3 regions of the Pseudomonas sp. GL-R-26 genome follow, and region 1 is predicted to be linked to each of the others. Evidence: predicted binding sites of a transcription regulator. Region 1 holds the regulator's gene; each other region holds the start of a gene.
What was found. The regulator sigma-54, encoded in region 1, starts transcription at its own class of promoters, with help from an activator protein. The targets are predictions, from matches to a motif close to ANTGGCATNNANNTTGCTNT.
Positions count from the first base shown of each region.

Region 2: a site for sigma-54 is predicted at 4,156-4,175, ahead of KGA96_RS24120 (CmpA/NrtA family ABC transporter substrate-binding protein). Genes of this name have one in related genera too.
Region 3: a site for sigma-54 is predicted at 5,850-5,869, ahead of glnK (P-II family nitrogen regulator). Genes of this name have one in related genera too.

Region 1 covers NZ_JAGYGI010000014.1:40,049-47,322, forward strand. The annotation lists gene rapZ (RNase adapter RapZ) at 1-858, opposite strand; gene ptsN (PTS IIA-like nitrogen regulatory protein PtsN) at 861-1,325, opposite strand; gene hpf (ribosome hibernation-promoting factor, HPF/YfiA family) at 1,338-1,646, opposite strand; gene KGA96_RS16140 (RNA polymerase factor sigma-54) at 1,721-3,214, opposite strand; gene lptB (LPS export ABC transporter ATP-binding protein) at 3,460-4,185, opposite strand; gene lptA (lipopolysaccharide transport periplasmic protein LptA) at 4,185-4,733, opposite strand; gene lptC (LPS export ABC transporter periplasmic protein LptC) at 4,720-5,292, opposite strand; gene KGA96_RS16160 (KdsC family phosphatase) at 5,300-5,824, opposite strand; gene KGA96_RS16165 (KpsF/GutQ family sugar-phosphate isomerase) at 5,824-6,798, opposite strand; gene KGA96_RS16170 (ATP-binding cassette domain-containing protein) at 7,074-7,274, shown strand, end outside.
Region 2 covers NZ_JAGYGI010000029.1:20,528-27,801, reverse strand. The annotation lists gene KGA96_RS24135 (bifunctional protein-serine/threonine kinase/phosphatase) at 1-783, opposite strand, end outside; gene KGA96_RS24130 (nitrate/nitrite transporter) at 791-2,002, opposite strand; gene KGA96_RS24125 (ANTAR domain-containing response regulator) at 2,237-2,812, opposite strand; gene KGA96_RS24120 (CmpA/NrtA family ABC transporter substrate-binding protein) at 2,828-4,039, opposite strand; gene KGA96_RS24115 (quinone-dependent dihydroorotate dehydrogenase) at 4,268-5,287, shown strand; gene rmf (ribosome modulation factor) at 5,572-5,787, opposite strand; gene rlmKL (bifunctional 23S rRNA (guanine(2069)-N(7))-methyltransferase RlmK/23S rRNA (guanine(2445)-N(2))-methyltransferase RlmL) at 6,318-7,274, shown strand, end outside.
Region 3 covers NZ_JAGYGI010000001.1:430,619-437,892, reverse strand. The annotation lists gene KGA96_RS01995 (NorM family multidrug efflux MATE transporter) at 1-1,016, opposite strand, end outside; gene KGA96_RS01990 (LysR substrate-binding domain-containing protein) at 1,175-2,095, shown strand; gene KGA96_RS01985 (aldose 1-epimerase family protein) at 2,421-3,635, shown strand; gene KGA96_RS01980 (YifB family Mg chelatase-like AAA ATPase) at 3,719-5,212, opposite strand; gene KGA96_RS01975 (accessory factor UbiK family protein) at 5,396-5,656, opposite strand; gene glnK (P-II family nitrogen regulator) at 6,065-6,403, shown strand; gene KGA96_RS01965 (ammonium transporter) at 6,439-7,274, shown strand, end outside.

The DNA of each region.
Region 1 (7,274 bases):
TTAGCTGAGGTCGCGGTGGCGGACCTGGACGTTCTTCAGGGTTTTTTGCAGCGCCTGCCCCAGACGCTCGGTCAGGTAGACGGAACGGTGATGTCCGCCAGTGCAGCCAATGGCAATGGTGACGTAGGCGCGGTTGCTGGCGGCAAAACGAGGCAGCCACTTTAGCAGGTATGTGGAAATGTCCTGGAACATCTCTTCGACATCCGGCTGTGCAGCCAGATAGTCGGCAACCGGTTGGTCGAGCCCGGACTGCTCGCGCAATTCCGGTTTCCAGTAAGGGTTGGGCAGGCAGCGCACATCGAACACCAGGTCGGCGTCCACCGGCATGCCACGCTTGAACCCGAAGGACTCCACCAGGAACGCAGTGCCCGGCTCGGGCTGATTCAGCAGACGCAGTTTGATGGCGTCACGCAACTGGTACAGGTTCAGGCTGGTGGTGTTGATCTTGAGATCGGCGAGGTCGGCAATCGGCCCGAGCAGGTCGCTCTCGACGCTGATGGCTTCGGCCAGCGAGCGGTTGGCGTTGCTCAGTGGGTGACGTCGGCGGGTTTCCGAGAAGCGCTTGAGCAGGGTTTCTTCGTCGGCGTCCAGATACAGCACATCGCACTGGATGTGGCGGCTGCGGACTTCTTCGAGCAGCTCGGGGAAGCGTGACAGGTGGCTGGGCAGGTTGCGCGCGTCAATGGAAACGGCGACCAGCGGCTGTAACAGCTCGGTATGAACCAGGGCGCGTTCGGCCAGCTCCGGCAGCAAGCCGGCTGGCAAATTGTCGATGCAGTAGTAGCCGTTGTCCTCAAGAACGTCGAGGGCGGTACTTTTACCTGAGCCGGAACGGCCACTGACGATGATCAAGCGCATGATTACTGACCGTTCTGCTCGTCCAGGACAACCTGATACAGGGCTTCGTTGCTTGCAGCACTACGCAGCTTTTCGCGAACTTCCTTGCGGTCGAGCATGCTGGCGATCTGTCGCAGCAGCTCAAGGTGCGCATCGGTGGCGGCTTCCGGGACCAGCAGCACGAACAGCAGGTCAACCGGCGCGCCATCGATGGCGTCGAAATCGATAGGGGCGTCCAGGTGCATCAATGCACTGATGGGCGAAACACAGCCCTTGAGACGGCAATGTGGAATGGCGATGCCATTGCCAAACCCGGTGGAGCCGAGTTTTTCACGGGCAATCAGTGCCTCGAAGACATCTTGCATCTCCAGGGCCGGCACTTCGCGGGCGATCAGATTGGCAATTTGTTCGAGGGCTTTCTTTTTACTGCCTCCCGGCACGTTCACCAGGGAACGGCCGGGGGTCAGGATACTTTCAAGTCGGATCATGGGTAGGGAGTGTTAACGACCGGTTGCGCCCTGGAGGAGGCTCTGGGTCTTTTCCTTATGCTTTTTGAGTTGTTTATCCAGCTTGTCGGTGAGTGCGTCGATCGCGGCGTACATATCGGTATGCTCCGCGTTGGCGACCACTTCATTCCCGGGAATATGCAGCGTGGCTTCGATTTTCTGCTTCAGTTTTTCGACGGTCATCGTGACCTGCACATTAGTGATCTTGTCGAAATGTCGCTCCAATCGTTCGAGTTTTTCGCCGATGTAGGTGCGAAGAGGTTCGGTCACTTCCAGTTGGTGTCCACTGATGTTGACTTGCATACAGCTTCTCCTTCGTTGCCAGTGCATAAAGCGGTAGATCAGATGATCTACCACTGGAACGCTGTGGCGTGGCTCTACATCAACCGCTTGCGTTCGCTCGAAGGCGCGATCCCGAGGGATTCGCGGTACTTGGCGACGGTGCGGCGAGCCACCTGAATGCCTTGTGCCTCCAGTAAACCAGCGATCTTGCTGTCACTCAACGGCTTTTTCTGATTTTCCGCGGCAACCAGTTTTTTGATGATCGCCCGGATCGCCGTGGACGAGCATTCGCCGCCTTCGGAGGTGCTTACGTGACTGGAGAAAAAGTACTTCAGTTCATAAATGCCCCGGGGGGTGTGCATGAACTTCTGGGTGGTCACCCGTGAAATCGTCGATTCATGCATGCCGACCGCTTCGGCGATGTCATGCAGGACCAGCGGCTTCATGGCTTCGTCGCCGTACTCCAGAAAGCCGCGCTGATGCTCGACGATCTGGGTGGCAACCTTCATCAGGGTTTCATTGCGGCTTTGCAGGCTCTTGATGAACCAGCGGGCCTCCTGCAACTGATTGCGCATGAAGGTATTGTCGGCGCTGGTGTCGGCGCGGCGCACGAAACCTGCGTACTGGGCGTTGACCCGCAGCCGTGGCACCGACTCCTGATTGAGCTCCACCAGCCAGCGCTCGTTGTCCTTGCGCACGATGACGTCAGGAACGACGTACTCGGCTTCAGTGGACTCGATTTGCGAGCCCGGGCGCGGGTTGAGGCTCTGGACCAGTTCGATGACCTGGCGCAGCTCGTCTTCCTTGAGCTTCATGCGACGCATCAACTGGCTGTAATCGCGGCTGCCCAGCAGGTCAATGTAATCGGTGACCAGGCGCTTGGCCTCGGCCAGCCAAGGGGTCTTGGCAGGCAACTGGCGCAATTGCAGCAGCAGGCATTCGCCCAGGTTGCGGGCGCCGATGCCGGCGGGCTCGAATTGCTGGATGCGGTGCAGGACGGCTTCGATTTCGTCCAGTTCGATGTCCAGTTCCGGGTCGAAGGCTTCGAGGATTTCCTCTAGGGTTTCGTCCAGGTAGCCCTGATTGTTGATGCAGTCGATCAGGGTCACGGCGATCAGGCGATCGGTGTCGGACATCGGGGCCAGGTTCAGTTGCCACAGCAAATGGCTCTGCAGGCTTTCGCCGGCCGAGGTGCGGGTGGTGAAGTCCCACTCGTCATCATCATTGCTGGGCAGGCTGCTGGCGCTGGTCTGGTAAACGTCTTCCCACGCGGTGTCGACGGGGAGTTCGTTTGGGATACGCTCGTTCCAGTCACCTTCATCGAGGTTATCAACCGTCGGGGCGCTTTCCTGGTAGGAGGGCTCCTGGATGTCAGTGTTGGGCTTTTGTTCGGCGTTGTCGGCCAAGGGGTCGGAATTGTCGAAGTCGTCGCCTTCTTCCTGGCGTTCGAGCATCGGATTTGACTCCAGGGCCTCCTGGATTTCCTGTTGCAGGTCCAGGGTCGACAATTGGAGCAGGCGGATGGCCTGTTGCAGCTGCGGTGTCATCGTCAGCTGCTGGCCCATTCTCAAGACTAGCGATGGTTTCATGGCTGGGGCTTAACACCTTATTCGCCGGCGCACATGCGCCATCCACTACAGGGCGCCGGGGCGCCAAACTTAAGCAAATTATATGCCTGAAACTAAAGGGTTTGCCTAGAGCGCTGTAACAATAAAAAACTATAAAGCTGTGTTGCTGCGCTGCCCTTGTTGAGGGCTGACCACGCTTGTCGGCACGAGGCGCCGGTGAGTGGCTGGTCAGGTGCCCGGGCAACTGCCCGGGCACGGCTCAGCGATTACAGGCGGAACTCGTGGCCCAGGTACACTTCCTTGACCAGGTTGTTGGCCAGGATGGTCTCTGCGTCGCCTTCGGCGATCAGTTGGCCGTCATTGACGATATAGGCGGTTTCACAGATATCCAGGGTTTCACGAACGTTGTGGTCCGTGATCAGCACGCCAATGCCTTTGGCCTTGAGGTGGTAAATGATCTGCTTGATGTCGCCGACCGAAATCGGGTCCACGCCGGCGAAGGGTTCGTCGAGGAGGATGAATTTCGGGTTGGTGGCCAGGGCGCGGGCGATTTCCACGCGACGGCGCTCGCCACCGGACAGGCTCATGCCCAGGTTGTCGCGGATGTGGCTGATGTGGAATTCCTGCAGCAGGCTTTCCAGCTCCTTGCGACGACCTGCCTTGTCGAGTTCCTTGCGGGTCTCGAGGATGGCCATGATGTTGTCGGCCACCGACAGTTTGCGGAAGATCGATGCTTCCTGCGGCAAGTAGCCGATACCGGCCTTTGCGCGACCGTGCATCGGCTGGTGGCTGACGTCCAGGTCATCAATCAGGACGCGGCCCTGGTCGGCTTGCACCAGGCCGACGATCATGTAGAAGCAGGTGGTCTTGCCGGCGCCGTTCGGGCCAAGCAGGCCGACGATCTGGCCGCTGTCGATGGACAGGCTGACATCACGCACGACCTGGCGGCTCTTGTAGCTCTTTGCCAGATGCTGAGCTTTCAGAGTTGCCATTACTGGGCCTTTTTCTCGTCGGTTTTCTTCTTCGGCTGGATCACCATGTCGATACGCGGGCGCGCCTCGGTGACCTTGCTGCCTGTGGCGCGACCGGCGCTGGCGAGCTTCTTGTTCGTGTCGTAGACAATTTTCTCGCCTTGGGTGACGTTGTTGTCCTTGTCGACAACTTTGGCCTTGTCGATCAGTACGACGCGATTTTGCGCGGCGTGATACTGGATCGTCACGCCCCAACCCTGAACAGGCTTGGTATCGCCAGCCGTTTGCAACTGCTCGAAGTACGCCAGGTTGCCCACCGAGGTCACTACGTCAATGTCGCCAGTCGGGGTGCGGGTGATGGTAACGGTGTTGCCTGTCACCTTCATCGAACCTTGGGTGATGATCACGTCACCCTTATAGGTAGCAATACCTTGCTTGTCGTCCAGTTGGGCGTCGTCGGCCTGAATGCGGATAGGCTGCTGTTGATCTTCCGGCAGAGCCCAGGCGCTCACGCTTCCCAGTGCTGCGCCCAGACTGAGCAAAATCGGGAGGGTTTTAACGAGCCTCATACTGTCCTCTTACGTTCGATAGCAGGTGTATCCTGCTTTCTTTCAAATACGCTTTCATTCCCTTGCCAGTCGATACACCGCCAGCGCCGTCGATTCTAACGTCTTGCTCGGTCTGCGCATATTGCTGCTGCGGGAACACGGTCATGCGGGTGCTGGTGATCAGGGTTTTACGGTTTTTCTCGTCGAAGCGCGTGATGCGCACGTCATCGATCAGTTCGACCTGTGTGCCATCAGGATTGACCTCGCCGTGCAAGCTCTGGACGTGCCACGGAAATTCAGTGCCGCGGAACACGTTCAGGTCGGGGTTGGTCAGCAATGTCACCTCGGTCGCTTTCAGGTGCTCGACCTTGTCGGACACCAGATCATATTGCAGCTTGCCGTCGGGCAGGTACTGCACGCTGTGAGCGTTGATGGCGTAATAGTCGATCGCGCTTTCATCGACCGGCGTTGCCGGCTTGTCGAGGAAGCGTTCCGGGCTGATGTTCCAGTAGCCAACCGCGGCGAATATCGCTGCGATGCAACTGTACATCAGGGTGTTGCGAAACTTTTTGCTCAGCATAATGGGCTCACAGGTACGCCGCATTGGCCGCGTCGAGGCGGTCCTGGGCGCGCAGGATCAATTCGCAGAATTCGCGAGCGGCACCTTCACCGCCACGGGCGAGGGTGATGCCGTGAGCGTGTTCACGCACGAAGCTGGCGGCATTGGCCACCGCCATGCCCAGGCCGACGCGGCGAATCACCGGCAGGTCCGGCAGGTCATCGCCGAGGTAGGCCACCTGTTCATAGCTCAGGTTGAGTTGGGCCAGTAGCTCGTCGAGTACCACCAGTTTGTCTTCGCGTCCCTGATACAGATGCGGGATTCCGAGATTTCTGGCTCTCCGTTCGACCACCGGGGTCTTGCGGCCACTGATGATGGCCGTCTGCACGCCGGCAGCCATCAGCATCTTGATGCCCTGGCCGTCGAGGGTGTTGAACGTCTTGAATTCGCTGCCGTCTTCGAGGAAGTACAGGCGCCCATCGGTCAGCACGCCATCGACATCGAACACCGCCAGCTTGATCTGTTTGCCGCGTTGCAGCAGGTCCGCACTCATTACATTACTCCTGCACGCAGCAAGTCGTGCATGTTCAAGGCACCGACCGGGCGGTCTTCGCGGTCGACCACGACCAGCGCGTTGATTTTATGATCTTCCATGATTTTCAGCGCTTCGGCGGCGAGCATCTCGGCGCGGGCAGTCTTGCCGTGTGCAGTCATGACCTGGTCGATGGTGGCGCTATGGATGTCGATGCTACGGTCCAGCGTGCGACGCAAGTCACCGTCGGTAAAGATCCCGGCCAGCTTTCCATCGGCTTCCAGGATCACGGTCATGCCCAGGCCTTTGCGGGTCATTTCCATTAGCGCGTCCTTCAGCAGGGTGCCGCGCTGTACTTGCGGCAACTCTTGCCCTGCGTGCATGACATTTTCCACCTTCAGCAGCAGGCGTCGGCCCAGGGCGCCGCCGGGATGGGAAAATGCGAAGTCTTCGGCGGTAAAGCCACGGGCTTCCAGCAGCGCGACAGCCAGGGCGTCGCCCATGACCAGGGCGGCAGTGGTCGACGAGGTGGGGGCGAGGTTCAATGGACAGGCTTCGTGCTCGACGTGAACATTCAGGTTGACCTCGGCGGCCTTGGCCAGCGGCGAGTCAGGGTTGCCGGTCACGCTGATCAACTGAATGCCCAGGCGCTTGATCAGTGGCAGCAGGGTCACGATTTCATTGGTGGAGCCCGAATTCGAGAGCGCCAGAATGATGTCGTCGCGGGTAATCATGCCCATGTCACCGTGGCTGGCTTCAGCCGGGTGCACAAAAAACGCCGTGGTGCCGGTGCTGGCCAGGGTCGCGGCAATCTTGTTGCCGATGTGCCCCGACTTGCCCATGCCGACCACGACCACGCGACCTTTGCTGGCCAGAATCATCTCGCAAGCGCGTACGAAATCTGCGTCGATATGGGGTACCAGGCCTTGCACGGCTTCTACCTCGAGGCGGATGGTGCGTTGTGCTGATTGAATCAGGTCGCTGGATTGGCTCATGTCAGAAATCGTATAGCCTGATGAAAAGGCGGCGATTATAGCGGTTATGATCGAATCCCTCACGCTTGTTCGTAGCGCATTGTCATCCTTGTTGCCGGAAACCTTCTAAACGGGGCTTTCTACCTGTGATGCAGTTGAACATGACCTGGCTTTGGTCTTGGGCGCGCAGCCTTTGCAGTGATATAGTTCGCCGCCAGTTCGGCCTGCCCGGGAGGTATGTGCTTTCGTGAGAAAGCCAGGCGTCCGAGTGAGAGGCTGCATCGCAAGGAGTTTAGATGAGTGCCGATAACGCCTACGCGGTCGAGCTGAAGGGACTGTCCTTCAAGCGCGGTGCGCGCAGCATTTTCAATAATGTCGATATCCGTATCCCGCGCGGCAAGGTCACCGGCATCATGGGGCCTTCCGGGTGTGGCAAGACCACGCTCTTGCGTCTGATGGGCGCCCAGTTGCGGCCCACCAAGGGCGAAGTCTGGGTC
Region 2 (7,274 bases), on a different contig from region 1:
CCAGCCTTCGAACGCCTGACCCGGTTTCAGGGCTGGCGGCAGTGGCCATTGCTGTAAGTGCATCAACGCATCGCCAATGCTCGCTTCGCCAAGGGCATCGACCCGCACCAGCAGAGCGCTGGCGTTGTCCTGACTGCCCGCCAGGTGTGCGGCATTGACCAGGGTTTGCGCAGCGCTGTGCAAGTCCGGTTGATCCCGCAGGATCGCGGCAATGGCAGTATCGCCCAGGACGGCCCAGACGCCGTCGCTGAGCAGGACGAAGCTTTCATCGACGCGCAACTCACCGTCGAGAAAGTCCAGCACCAGGTGTTGATCGAGCCCCAGCGCCCGTTTCAGCACATGCTGCATGCCCGGCTGGTCCCAGACGTGATCCTCGCTGATTCGCTGCAATTGGTCGGCGTGCCAGCGATACACCCGGCAATCGCCGACATGGGCCAGGGTAAAACGCCGGCCACGCAGGACCAGCGCACTGAGGGTGGTCAGCAGCGGTTGCCCGCCGCCATTGGCCTGCAACCAGCGGTTTTGCGCCAGCAGCAGACGATCGAGTGCCTGTGCGACGCTCCAGGTTTCCGGCGTAGCGTAGTAATCCAGCGCCAGGGCCTGCAGCGTCGAACGGGCAGCCAGACCGCCATCGACGCATTGGCTGACACCGTCGGCAATCGCGAACAGGTAACCCTTGCTCGCGGCCAGCGCCGGAGCCGGCGTGACCAGGCGCAGGGCGTCCTGGTTTTCCTCGCGAGGACCGATGGCGCTGGCTTCAGCGAAACTCAGTTGCAGGCTCATCGTGGCGTCAGACCCGCGCAGCCGTCACGGCGGCCGAACCCCAGGTGGTTCTCCAGCGACGTTTCACGCCGTGCAGACCGAACCAGGCCAGAACGCCGAGGCTGGCGAACAACCACAGCGCCAGTTGATAGCTGCCGGTGCTTTGCTTGATCGCGCCCATGCCGGCCGCAAGGGCAAACCCGCCGATGCCGCCGGCCATGCCGATCAGGCCGGTCATCACGCCGATTTCCCGGCGAAAGCGCTGGGGCACCAACTGGAATACCGCGCCATTGCCTGCACCCAGACCGAGCATGGTGCAGACGAAAAGCGCCAGTGCGGCGTAGGAACTCGGCAGGTTGAAGCCGACCACGGCAATGCAGATCGCCGCGACGGTGTACATCGCCAACAGGGTCCGAATGCCGCCGAACCGGTCAGCCAGCGCGCCACCCAAGGGACGCATCAGGCTGCCGCCGAACACGCAGGCAGCGGTGTAGTAGCCGGCAGTCACCGGGCTCAAGCCGTATTGGTCGTTAAAGTAACCGGGCAGGGCGCTGGCAAGGCCGATGAAGCCGCCGAACGTCACGCTGTAGAAGAACATGAACCACCAGCTGTCACGATCACCCAGGGCCTTGAAGTAGTCGGCGATGGATTTGGCCTTTGGCCGCTCGGGGGCATTGCGGGCCAGCCAGGCGAAGACGACCAGGGTCAGGATCAACGGAATCAGGGCAAACCCGAACACGTTGCTCCAGCCAAACGCCGCCGCCAGCACCGGGGCGATCAATGCCGCGAGCACTGTGCCTGAGTTACCCGCGCCGGCGATGCCCATGGCCTTGCCTTGGTGCTGTGGTGGATACCACTGCGAGGCCAAGGGCAGGGCGACGGCGAAGGAGGCGCCGGCCATACCGAGGAACAGCCCCAGCACCAAGGCTTGCTCGTAGCTGTGGATCCCGAGTTTCCAAGCGCCGAATAGCGCGCAGATCACGATGACCTGACCGATCAGGCCGGCGGTTTTGGGTGACAGGCGATCAGCCAGCATCCCCATCACGAAGCGCAACACCGCCCCGGCCAGAATCGGCGTGGCGACCACCAGCCCCCGTTGCTGCGTCGTCAGGTGCAGGTCGGCGGCGATCTGTACCGCCAAAGGACCGAGCAGGTACCAGACCATGAAACTCAGGTCGAAATAGAGGAACGCTGCGAACAATGTGGGTGTATGGCCGGATTTCCAGAAGCTTGAATTCATTGCGCACCTCAGCTGTGAAGAGTCTCGAAAGGAGTCATGAGCTTGCAGGTGGGGCGCCGATACGGCCGCACCACCGGCCCCGTGCTGTGGGGCCAAAACGAAAAAACGCCGCCACCCGATCCGCCAAGGGCAAATGAGGTGAGCGACGTCTTTGTCGTAGGTGGGGCAACCGCCGTTGGTTACCTGTAGTGATTACTTAGCGAGATCTGTGCCAACACTGCTTTTGTGGCGGGGTCAACCCAGCAACTCGCTCATGGCAATAATCTGCTCCGCCACTTGAATCAGCTTCTGCTGGCGGCTCATCGCCTGGCGGCGCATCAGCGTGTAGGCCTCTTCCTCGTTGCAGTCCTTCATTTTCATCAGCATTCCCTTGGCCAGTTCGATGCGCTTGCGCTCGGCCAATTGCTGGTCGCGGGCATGCAACTGGGCACGCAAGGCCTGGTCGCTTTCGAAGCGTGCCATTGCCACGTCGAGAATCGGCTGCAGGCGTTGTGCGTGAATGCCTTCGACGATGTAGGCACTGACCCCGGACTTGATCGCCTGGCGCATCACATCGGGGTCGTGTTCGTCCGTGAACATCACAATCGGTCGTGGCTGGTCGCGTGTCACCAGCACCACTTGTTCCATGACATCGCGGCCCGGTGACTCGGTATCGATCAGAATCACATCCGGACGCACCGTTTCGACGCGTTCTGGCAGGTCGATGGTCAAACCGGATTCATCGATCACTTCGAATCCGGCCTCGGTCAGGGCGGCCTTCAGGCGTCCGACTTTCTTGGCGGTGTCGTTGATCAGCAGGATACGCAGCATGTTCGTGGTCTCCTGTCAGCGGCTGGCGGATCGGTGCGAGCTGTCGCTCATGGCGTGCAGTTTGAAACTGCGGGCATAACCGGCCGGGTCCGAACCGTCCCAGATCTTGCCGTCGATCAATTGACTGCTACGCATTTGCTCGGCTGACGAAGCGACGCCGACGGCACGGGCGGCTTCACGGTAGAGGTCCAGTTGCTGGACCTGCCGGGCAACCGCGAGATAGTCCGGATCATCGCGCAACAAGCCCCAGCGGCGGAACTGGGTCATGAACCACATGCCGTCGGACAGGTACGGCAGGTTGACCTCGCCATCGCCGTGAAAGCGCAGCGCGTGCGGGTCTTGCCAGCGCTGGCCAAGGCCGTCGGCGTATTCGCCCAGCAGGCGTGGTTCGATGCAGTCCAGTGGTGCGTCAAGGTACTGCGCGGCACTGAGCAATTGTGCGGTACTGCGGCGATTCTCGGTGCTTTGTTCGATGAAGCGGCTGGCTTCCAGAACCGCCATCACCAACACCCGCGCGGTATTGGGGTATTGCTCGACGAATGCACGGGTGCAGCCGAGGACCTTCTCCGGATGATCGGGCCAGAGGGTCTGGGTCGTGGCCAGGGTGAAACCGAGGTCCTGTTGCACGGCGCTGGCGGACCAGGGTTCGCCGACGCAGAAGCCGTCGATACGCCCGGCCCGCAGGTGCGCGACCATCTGCGGTGGCGGCACCACCACGCTGTCGACATCCAGCAGCGGGTGAATGCCCTGGCTGGCGAGCCAGTAATACAACCACATGGCATGGGTGCCGGTGGGAAACGTCTGGGCGAAGGTGAGTTTTGAGCGAGTTTGGTGCACGTGCCTATCCAGTGCTTCAGGACTGGTCACTCCAAGCGCTTGCAAACCGTGGGACAGATTGATGCTCTGGCCGTTCTGATTCAGGCCCATCAACACGGCCATGTCGGTCGCGGCCACGCCACCGATGCCCAGGTGAACGGCATAAATCAGACCGTAGAGGCTGTGGGCGGCATCGAGTTCGCCGCTGACCAGTTTGTCCCGCAGGTTGGCCCAGGACGACTGCCGCTTGAGGTTCAGGGTCAAGCCGTGGGGCTGGGCAAAGCCCTGGGTGGCGGCGACAACCACCGAGGCGCAGTCGCTCAGGGCCATGAAGCCGAGATTGATTTCGGTTTTTTCCGGGGCATCGCTGCCATTGACCCAGGCCAGAGGGCCGGCTGACGGTTCGTTCATCGCGTGTTCACCTTGCAAAAAAAACGTCGTCCCGAGTTCTTGCATGAGCAGGCCGGGGACGACGCCATTGTCTTTGCACACATTCGGTCGTTGGCATGGGTGCTGGTGCCCAGAGTGGTGCAAGGCATATGCCATCGTCCGTTGATTTGATCACGCGCCTCGCTTGCCGCCCCGTTGCACGGCTATAATCGCCACCTCAATTCGCCGCCAATCGAGTCAAATCCGCCCATGTACACCCTGGCCCGTCAGCTGTTGTTCAAACTCTCCCCGGAAACCTCCCACGATCTGTCCCTGGACCTGATCGGCGCGGGCGGGCGTCTTGGACTCAACGGCTTGCTGTGCAAGGCCCCGGCGAAGGTGCCGGTGAATGTCATGGGCCTGGACTTCCCGAATCCGGTGGGGCTGGCCGCCGGCCTGGACAAGAACGGCGCGGCCATCGATGGTTTCGCCCAACTGGGTTTCGGTTTTGTCGAAATCGGCACCATCACGCCGCGTCCGCAGCCGGGCAACCCGAAGCCGCGCCTGTTCCGTTTGCCGGAAGCCGAGGCGATCATCAACCGCATGGGCTTCAACAACCTCGGCGTCGATCACCTGCTGGCCCGCGTGGCGGCGGCCAAGTACAAGGGCGTGCTGGGCATCAACATCGGCAAGAACTTCGATACGCCGGTCGAGCGTGCCGTGGACGACTACCTGATCTGCCTGGACAAGGTCTACGCCCACGCCAGCTATGTGACGGTCAACGTCAGTTCGCCGAACACGCCGGGCCTGCGCAGCCTGCAATTCGGTGACTCGCTCAAGCAGTTGCTGGCCGATCTGGCCGAGCGCCGCGCGGAACTGGCATTGCGTCATGGCAAACATGTACCGCTGGCGATCAAGATCGCGCCGGACATGAGCGACGAAGAAACCGCACAAGTTGCGCAAGCGCTGATCGAAACCGGGATGGATGCGGTCATTGCGACTAACACCACCCTGAGCCGCGTAGGCGTCGAAGGCATGGAGCATGGCGAAGAAGCCGGCGGTCTGTCCGGCGCACCGGTTCGTGACAAGAGTACCCACACGGTGCAAGTGCTGGCGTCGGAGCTGGGCGGGCGTTTACCGATCATTGCGGCGGGCGGCATTACCGAAGGCAAGCACGCGGCGGAGAAAATCGCTGCAGGCGCGAGCCTGGTGCAGATCTACTCGGGCTTCATCTACAAAGGCCCGGCGCTGATTCGTGAGTCGGTCGACGCAATCGCAGCGCTACGCTAACGAGCTTTTGTGGCGAGGGGGCTTGCCCCCGTCCGGCTGCGAAGCAGTCGTGAGCCCTATGATCGCAATGCTATTGATACACCGCATTGTTCGGTTTTAGGGCAGCTTCGCTGCCCAACGGGGGCAAGCCCCCTCGCCACAAAGGTTTGTCGCGGTGTTTCTGGCAGACATAAAAAAGGGCTCCATAAAGGAGCCCCTGGGCCGGAGCCCGCCGTCCGGATGGGACGTGCGTGGTTAATTCAGTACAAAATCAAATTGTCGTGTCGGAGTGTTGTGCCCTGTAATTAGCCGACGGCGTGAAGTTCGTTGAGTCTGTGGATTCCCGCAGTGCCGGTCATACCGTCCCAGTTGTCGCCGCGTCCTTCTCGCCAGCCGTTGATCCAGGCTTGACGTACCGACGGTAGAGTAAATGGGCAAAGCTCACGGGATTTACCACCAACGCCATATTGATATCCGCGCAAAAATGCTCTTTCCAACGGATCACGCTTAAGTCTTCTCATAGGGTGTTGCCCTCACTTGTTGACTGTATTTATCGCGTCGACCTCTATTGAGGTCTGGCAGAAAAACTCTGCCGTTGGTGGCTCGTTGCCGGCGTGACGAGCCAAGGTGTTGGCGTCATTGCGGCGCCAACCTGTATTGAGTTCTAACCAATGCGTCACATCGAGGGAATGATCGTTTTGTCATAAGGACGTAACCGTTCATGTGCTAACGCCATAAGTAACAGAGCGGTGGTAGCGTATTTATTGGCCAAACCCCGGTATGATCGGCCCTGCGCTTGATGATGGGCTTAATCCTTTACTGAGAATGGCTCCCGTTGCCGGGAGGCACTATTCGACGAAGGGTCGACTTATGACATTTTGTTGCATCAACTTTTTTATCTGTCCTTGCATCTAAGCTCATTTAACCCGGGCAGCAGGGGTGGAACGGCACACCTTCGTGCCACGCGGGCGCTCTTCGAGAAAAGCGCCTGATTGAAAACCGGACCGGCAATGCGTTGCCCGGTCACTCAGCTAAAGGTTCTGGAATTCCCATGTCCGATCATTTCGAACTCTTCCTCACTTGCCCAAAAGGCCTTGAAGGCCTGCTCATCGAGGAAGCCGTCGGGCTTGGCCTTGAGGAAGCGCGCGAGCACACCTCTGCCGTACGCGGCATGGCCACCATGGAAACCGCTTATCGCCTGTGCCTGTGGTCGCGCCTGGCCAACCGAGTGCTGCTGGTGCTCAAGCGTTTCCCGATGAAGGACGCCGAAGATTTGTACCACGGCGTGTTGGACATCGAGTGGCAAGACCACATGCTCAATGACGGCACCCTTGCCGTCGAATTCAGCGGCCATGGCTCGGGTATCGACAACACCCACTTCGGCGCGCTGAAGGTCAAGGACGCCATCGTCGACAAACTGCGCACCCCGCAAGGCGATCGTCCGTCCATCGACAAGCTCAACCCGGACCTGCGTATTCACCTGCGCCTGGACCGCGGCGAAGCCATTCTGTCCCTCGACCTGTCGGGCCACAGCCTGCACCAGCGCGGCTATCGCCTGCAGCAAGGTGCGGCACCGCTGAAGGAAAACCTCGCGGCCGCCATCCTGATCCGTTCCGGTTGGCCACGTATCGCGGCCGAAGGCGGCGCACTGGCTGACCCGATGTGCGGTGTCGGCACCTTCCTGGTGGAAGCGGCGATGATCGCCGCCGACATCGCGCCGAACCTGCGTCGCGAGCAGTGGGGCTTCACCGCCTGGCTCGGTCACGTCCCGGCGCTGTGGAAAAAACTGCACGAAGAAGCTTCCGAGCGCGCAGCGGCCGGCCTGGCCAAGACACCATTGTGGATCCGCGGCTACGAAGCCGATCCACGGCTGATTCAACCGGGCCGCAACAACGTCGAGCGTGCCGGCCTGAGCGAGTGGATCAAGATCTACCAGGGCGAAGTCGCGACTTTCGAGCCGCGCCCGGACCAGAACCAGAAAGGCCTGGTGATCTGCAACCCTCCGTAC
Region 3 (7,274 bases), on a different contig from region 1:
TGGTTCGGCAATAGCCAGAAGACCATGGCGAAACACAGCATCGCTGCCGCCCCGAACGCAATGCCCACCCGCCCGGCCAGCCGCGCATACAGCAATTGCCCGGCGCCATAGTGCTGGCCGATGCGCATGGTGATCGCGTAGGAAATCCCCGCTGGCACCATGAACGCCACCGAGACGATTTGCAGGGCAATCTGATGCGCCCCCAGTTGTGTGCTGCCCATGGTGCCCATGCACAGCGCGGCGAAGGCAAACAGCCCGACTTCCACCGCGTAGGTGCCGCCAATCGGCAGGCCCAGGCGCCACAGCTCCTTCAGGTACTGGCGGTTCAGCCGCGACAGGCCCTGGCGTAGCGGATAGGCCTCATAAGCCGGATGCCGACGAATGTGCCACGCCAGCGCAAGTGCCATCAGGTTGGCGACAATCGCCGTGACCAGCCCAATGCCCGTCAACCCCAGCTTCGGCAGGCCGAACATGCCGGTGATCAACGCGTAGTTGAGCAGGAAGTTGGCGACCGTACCGCCAAGGCTGATGACCATCACCGGCGTCGCACGGCCAATGGCGCTGGTGAACCCGCGCAGGGCCATGAAGCTCAGGTAGCCGGGCAGGGCGAACGGCAGGAAGATCAAAAATTGACCGGCCGCGTTGACGTTGGTTTCGGTCTGCCCGAATAGCAGCAAGACCGGTTTGAGGTTCCACAGCAGCAAACCGGCGGCCAGTGCCATCAGCCATGCCAGCCACAGCCCGGCCTGGGTCAGCCGGGTAGCCCCGACGATATCGCCGGCCCCCTGACGGATCGCCACCAAAGTGCCGACGGCCGCAATCACGCCGATGCAGAAAATCGACACGAACGAATAGGTCGCCGCACCGAGCCCGCCACCGGCCAGGGCCTCGGGACTCAGGCGCGCCATCATCAGGGTGTCGGTGAGGACCATCAGCATGTGCGCCAACTGCGAGGCAATCAGCGGCCCCGCCAGCCGCAGGATGGCCCAGAGTTCAGTACGTGCTGGATGCTGCATGGTCATCACGCTCGATTATCAAAGGGAACAGGAAAGCACCGATTCTCGGCGCTTTGCGCGGTTTGCACAAAGGGATAAAAAGGATGGGTAGCATGATTAAAACTCATGCTGGAGAGTTTCTGCTAGGGTAGGCGAACCCCGCACCAGGAGCTTTCCCAATGTCCCGTCGTCTTCCTCCCTTGTATGCCCTGCGCGCATTCGAAGCGGCGGCGCGGCACAGCTCGTTTACCCGTGCGGCCGAAGAGCTGTCGATTACCCAAAGTGCGGTCAGCCGACATATTCGTACGCTCGAAGAGCATTTTGCCTGCCGCTTGTTTCACCGCAGTGGCCGCAACCTGCAACTGACCGAGTCGGCCCGTTTGCTGTTGCCGGGCATTCGCGAAGGCTTCACCGCCCTTGAACGTGGCTGTAATACCTTGCGCGCCGAAGACGACATCCTGCGCATGAAGGCCCCGTCAACCCTGACCATGCGCTGGTTGCTGGCGCGCCTCAGTCGCTTCCGTCATCTGCAACCGGGCAACGAAGTGCAATTGACCAGTGCGTGGATGGACATCGATTCGGTGGATTTCAACGACGAGCCGTTCGACTGTGCGGTGTTGCTGGGCAATGGACATTTCCCCCCGGACTGGGAGGCGAGTTACCTGTTCCCCGAGGAATTGATCCCGGTGGGCGCCCCCAACCTGCTGAACGATCAGCCTTGGGATGTCACGCGTCTGGCCAATACCGAATTGCTGCACCCGACCCCGGACCGCCGCGACTGGCGCAACTGGCTGGAACGCATGGGGCTGGCTGATCAGGTATCACTCAAGGGCGGGCAGGTGTTCGATACCTTGGAGCTGGGCATGATCGCCGCCGCGCGGGGTTATGGCGTGTCCATGGGCGATCTGCTGATGGTGGCTGAGGACGTGGCCCAGGGGCGCCTGAGTTTGCCCTGGCCGACCGCCGTTGCCAGTGGCGAGTGCTATTACCTGGTATGGCCGAAAACCCGGCCCGGCGGCGAACGCATGCGCCGGCTCAGCGACTTTCTGCAAAATGAAGTCCGGTCCATGGAGTTGCCGGATGTCGTGCATCTGAGCTGAAACGATGAAGCCGCCGCAATGACGGCTTCAGGCAATCTCCCGGTGAATGACTCAAGTATTCAACTTCGCCGCTGAAAATTTGCTGATGGGACCTTCGTGCAGGTCCCTGTATTCCACTGCGGACTTGCGGCATCAGGTTGACCGGTTTCGTTGAGTCACTGCCGAAGTCGCCATCGCGAGCAGACTCGCGATGGCATCGACTCAAATCCGTTTGCCCCCCATCTACTGATCAATTGTCTTTCTTGGCATTTTTTCGACTTTTATGCTTGCTGAAACGTTTCATCATGTCTATAAAAATGGCACAACTCCAAGAAAGGCTATTTTCATGACACCGCTCAAACTCTTCGTTGCCCTCAGCGCACTGTCCGCTGCCTCCCAAGCCCTAGCCTGGGATTACGTCCTGCTCGACACCGACAAAGCCGCCCAGAACTGGCAAATCACCAGCCAGCAACTCGGCGTAAAAACCGACAAACCTTTCAGCGTGACCCTGCGCACCTTGCACGGTGGTCGGCAGGAAGGCGTCAGCATCGTCGACATCGATAACGGCACGATGAAACTTTCGGTAGTTCCAACTCGCGGCATGAACGTCCTGCAGGCCTCGGTCGGTAACGTGCGCATGGGTTGGGATTCGCCAGTCAAGGAAGTGGTCAATCCGTCCTTCATTGAGCTCAACGGCCGTGGTGGCCTGGGCTGGCTGGAAGGCTTTAATGAACTGGTCACCCGCTGCGGTTACGAATGGGTCGGCCACCCCGGCATCGACAACGGCGAACTGCTGACCCTGCACGGTCGCGCTGCCAATATCCCGGCAAACAAAGTCACCCTGCACATCGATGAAAAACCGCCGTACGCCATCAGCCTGCGCGGCGAGCTGAAAGAGCAGGCTTTCAAGAAAGTCGACTTCTCGGTCGCGACCGAACTGGTCACCGAGCCCGGCAGCGTAGCGTTCGCCCTCAACGACACCCTGACCAACAACGGCGACTATCCGAAGGAATACCAGGCGCTGTATCACAGTAACTTCAGCACCCCATTCCTGGAGCAGGGCGCCCGCTTCGCTGCGCCGGTGAAACAGGTGTCGCCGTTCAACGATAAAGCCAAAAGCGATTTGCCGGACTGGCAAACCTATCGCGCACCGACCAAGGACTACGACGAAACGGTTTACAACGTAGTGCCGTACGCCGATGCCAAGGGCGATACATTGACCGTCCTGCATAACAAGGCCGGCAGCCTGGGCGTCTCGGTCGGTTTCAACACTCAAACACTGCCCGTGTTCTCCCTGTGGAAAAACACCGATACCGAAGGGCAGGGCTATGTCACGGGGCTGGAGCCAGGCACGAGTTTTTCCTACAACCGCCGGTATCAGCGGCCACTGAACCTGGTGCCAATGATTGGGCCGAAGGAGCAGAAGCAGTTCCGCATCAGCTACGGCTTGCTGGCGGATAAGACCGCTGTGGATAAGGCGTTGAAGCAGGTGAGCGAGATTCAAGGTGGGCGGGAGACTGAGGTGCGGCAGACGCCGTTGGTTGACCTTACCAAGGGGTGATTTGCGCCATCTTTCCGAAAAACCGCTCATTGGTCGAAAAAACACTTAGAAATGACGTTTTTCAAAACACTTACAAATTTGAGCTACTGGCTTGTTGGCCGATATTGCAGCGCTTCGGCCAAGTGCTCGCGTCTGATCTCATCGACTTGTTCAAGGTCCGCAAGAGTGCGCGCTACTTTGAGCAGTCGATGGGCCGCTCGCAGTGACAAGGTCAGTCGTTCACACGCTGTCTCCAGCCACGTTTCGTCTGTTGTGGATAACTTGCAGTGTCTGCGCAGGCCCGGCAAGTCGAGAAAGGCATTGGCACAGCCTTGGCGCTTTTGTTGCCGTTCTCGTGCATCGGCAACCAACTCGGCGGCGGTGGCAGTGTCCTCGCCGGGTTTTAACGCAGGATTCAATGCCGTGGCTTCGCGAGCAACCGTCAGGTGCAGATCAATACGATCCAGCAGTGGCCCCGACAGTTTGTTGCGATAGCGCTGAACCATGTCCGGCGTACAGGAACAACGGCCACTCGGTTCGCCAAGATATCCACAGGGGCAGGGATTCATCGCAGCGACCAGTTGAAAGCGCGCCGGGAAGCGTACGCGGTCCTTGGCGCGGGAAATCACGATGTGGCCGGATTCCAGTGGTTCTCTCAACACCTCCAATACCTTGCGATCAAATTCCGGGAGTTCATCGAGGAACAGCACGCCATGGTGAGCGAGGGTGATTTCGCCCGGTTGTGGTTTCGAGCCACCGCCCACCAGTGCCGGTCCTGAGGCGGAATGGTGTGGTTGTCGGAAGGGTCGCTGTGGCCAGTGGCTTAGCGGTACGCAGCTGGCGACGGATTGAATCGCCGCGACCTCCAGTGCTTCGTTTTCGGCCAAGGGTGGCAACAGCCCTGGTAATCGGCTCGCCAGCAGTGTCTTGCCCGTACCTGGTGGCCCGCTGAACAGCAGGTTATGCGCACCCGCTGCCGCAATCAGCAGCGCGCGTTTGGCTGCCATTTGCCCCTGAACTTCATTCAAATCAGGATAGGGTTTGCTGGCGTAGAGCAAACCATTGGAAACGTAAGGTTCGATGGGGGTGTGCCCATTGAAATGCGCCACCGCTTGCAGCAGATGGTCCACCGCGATGACCTTCAACCCCGACGCCAGGCAGGCCTCTTCGGCATTCGCCTGCGGCACCATCAACCAACGCCCGGCCTTGCGCGCCGCCAATGCCGCCGGCAGCACCCCGCGGACCGGTCGCACTGCGCCGGAAAGCGCCAGCTCCCCCAGGCACTCCACATCATCCAGTGTCAACGTCGGCACCTGCACGCTGGCCGAGAGAATCCCGAGGGCAATCGCCAGATCGAACCGTCCGCCATCCTTGGGCAAATCCGCCGGCGCCAGATTCAACGTGATCCGTCGCGCCGGAAATTGCAGTCCCGAATTGATGATCGCACTGCGCACCCGATCCTTGCTTTCCTTCACCGCCGCCTCGGGCAAGCCGACCATGGTCAGCGATGGCAAACCATTGGCCAGATGGACTTCTACAGTAACGGCAGGCGCCTCCACGCCGACCTGGGCGCGGCTGTGGACGATGGAGAGGGACATGATCGTTCCTTGAGCTAAACGGGGACCGCTTCCTGCGGGTTTTTGAAGGGTAGGCGCGGGGTGAGGATCTGGCGTTGGAAACAGGCCGGGAAATGTTCGCCGGATGTTGCGAGGTCATATCCACTGCTGTTCGAAAACAAAAAAACCGCCCAAAAGGCGGTTTTTCATTCGTGCATACGGTGTTTATTCGGTCGGCGGATTCAGCTTCGCTTCCAGCTCCGTCACCTTCGCCTCAAGGCTCTCCAGTCGCGCCCGTGTGCGCGCCAATACAACCATCTGGCTATCGAACTCTTCCCGACTCACCAGATCCAGTTTGCTGAAGCCACTTTGCAGCAACATTTTGAACTGGCTTTCGATTTCAGCTTTCGGCAGAGGCGTGTCGCCGCTGAAGAGGCGGGAGGCAGTGCTGGTGAGGGCGTCGAGGAAGTCTTTTGGCGCAAGCATGGGCAATGTCCTGGAAACAATGACGGGCAGTGTATCACGCAGTGTCTATAGTCATTTGCGCGGGCAAGGGATGCACGCTTTTCGCGCATGGGGACGGACGGTGTTGCACCGTTATTGTGCGTAACCCGGCGAGTGTTGCTGCGATATGGCGGACATCTGTCGGCAAAAGATTGAAAACTATGAGTTTTGTGGAGATGGCAAGGTTTCTGCTTAGATGGTGATGACCCATGCACTGATGCAGTCACTGTGACGAACGAAGTGCGCCAAGCGAAGCGGGGGAGTGTTTCGTGAGGGGCGTCGGACGGGCAGGTCAGGGCCGACGATGCGTTACAAAGCCAGGCACTGCGCTTAGACTTGAGTCGGGTTTGTTTTCCTGGGGCAAGTCCACCAATTCGGGAGAGAGTTTTCATGAAGCTAGTCACTGCCATCATCAAGCCGTTCAAGTTGGACGACGTACGCGAGTCGCTGTCCGAGATCGGCGTGCAGGGCATTACCGTCACTGAAGTCAAAGGCTTTGGTCGGCAGAAGGGTCACACCGAGCTGTATCGCGGCGCGGAATACGTGGTCGATTTCCTGCCCAAGGTGAAGATCGACGTCGCCATCGACGATAAGGATCTGGACCGGGTAATCGAGGCCATCACCAAGGCGGCCAACACCGGCAAGATCGGTGACGGCAAGATCTTCGTGGTCAATCTGGAACAGGCGATTCGCATCCGTACCGGCGAAACCGATACCGACGCAATCTAAGCCGCCACAAACCCAACGCCCCAGGAGAAAACAATATGACTCTGCGTAAATTCGCAGGGCTAGGAGCCCTGTTGTCCATCGTAATGCCCAGCCTTGCTCTGGCGGCAGACGAAGTGGCGGCCCCAGTCCTCAACTCCGGCGACACCGCCTGGATGATGACCTCGACAGCCTTGGTGCTGTTCATGACCATTCCCGGCCTCGCGCTGTTCTACGGCGGCATGGTTCGGTCGAAAAACATTCTTTCCGTGATGATGCAGTGCTTCGCCATTACCGGTCTGATCAGCGTCCTGTGGGTCATTTATGGCTACAGCATCGCGTTCGACACCACGGGCATGGAGCAGGGCGTCATCAACTTCAACTCGTTCTTCGGCGGCATGGGCAAGGCGTTCCTCGCCGGCATCACGCCAGCCAGCCTGACCGGCCCTGCGGCGCTGTTCCCCGAGGCGGTGTTCGTCACCTTCCAGATGACCTTCGCGATCATCACCCCGGCGTTGATCGTCGGCGCGTTCGCCGAGCGGATGAAGTTCTCCGCGATGCTGGTCTTCATGGGCGTGTGGTTCACCCTGGTTTACGCGCCGATTGCGCACATGGTCTGGTCCGGTAACGGCGGTCTGTTGTGGGACTGGGGAGTTCTGGACTTCGCCGGCGGCACCGTGGTGCATATCAACGCCGGTGTGGCTGGTCTGGTTGCCTGCCTGGTGCTGGGCAAGCGTAAAGGCTTCCCGACCACGCCGATGGCGCCGCACAACCTCGGTTACACCCTGATGGGTGCGGCCATGCTGTGGGTCGGCTGGTTCGGTTTCAACGCCGGTTCCGCCGCTGCGGCCAACGGCACCGCCGGTATGGCGATGCTGGTAACTCAGATTGCTAC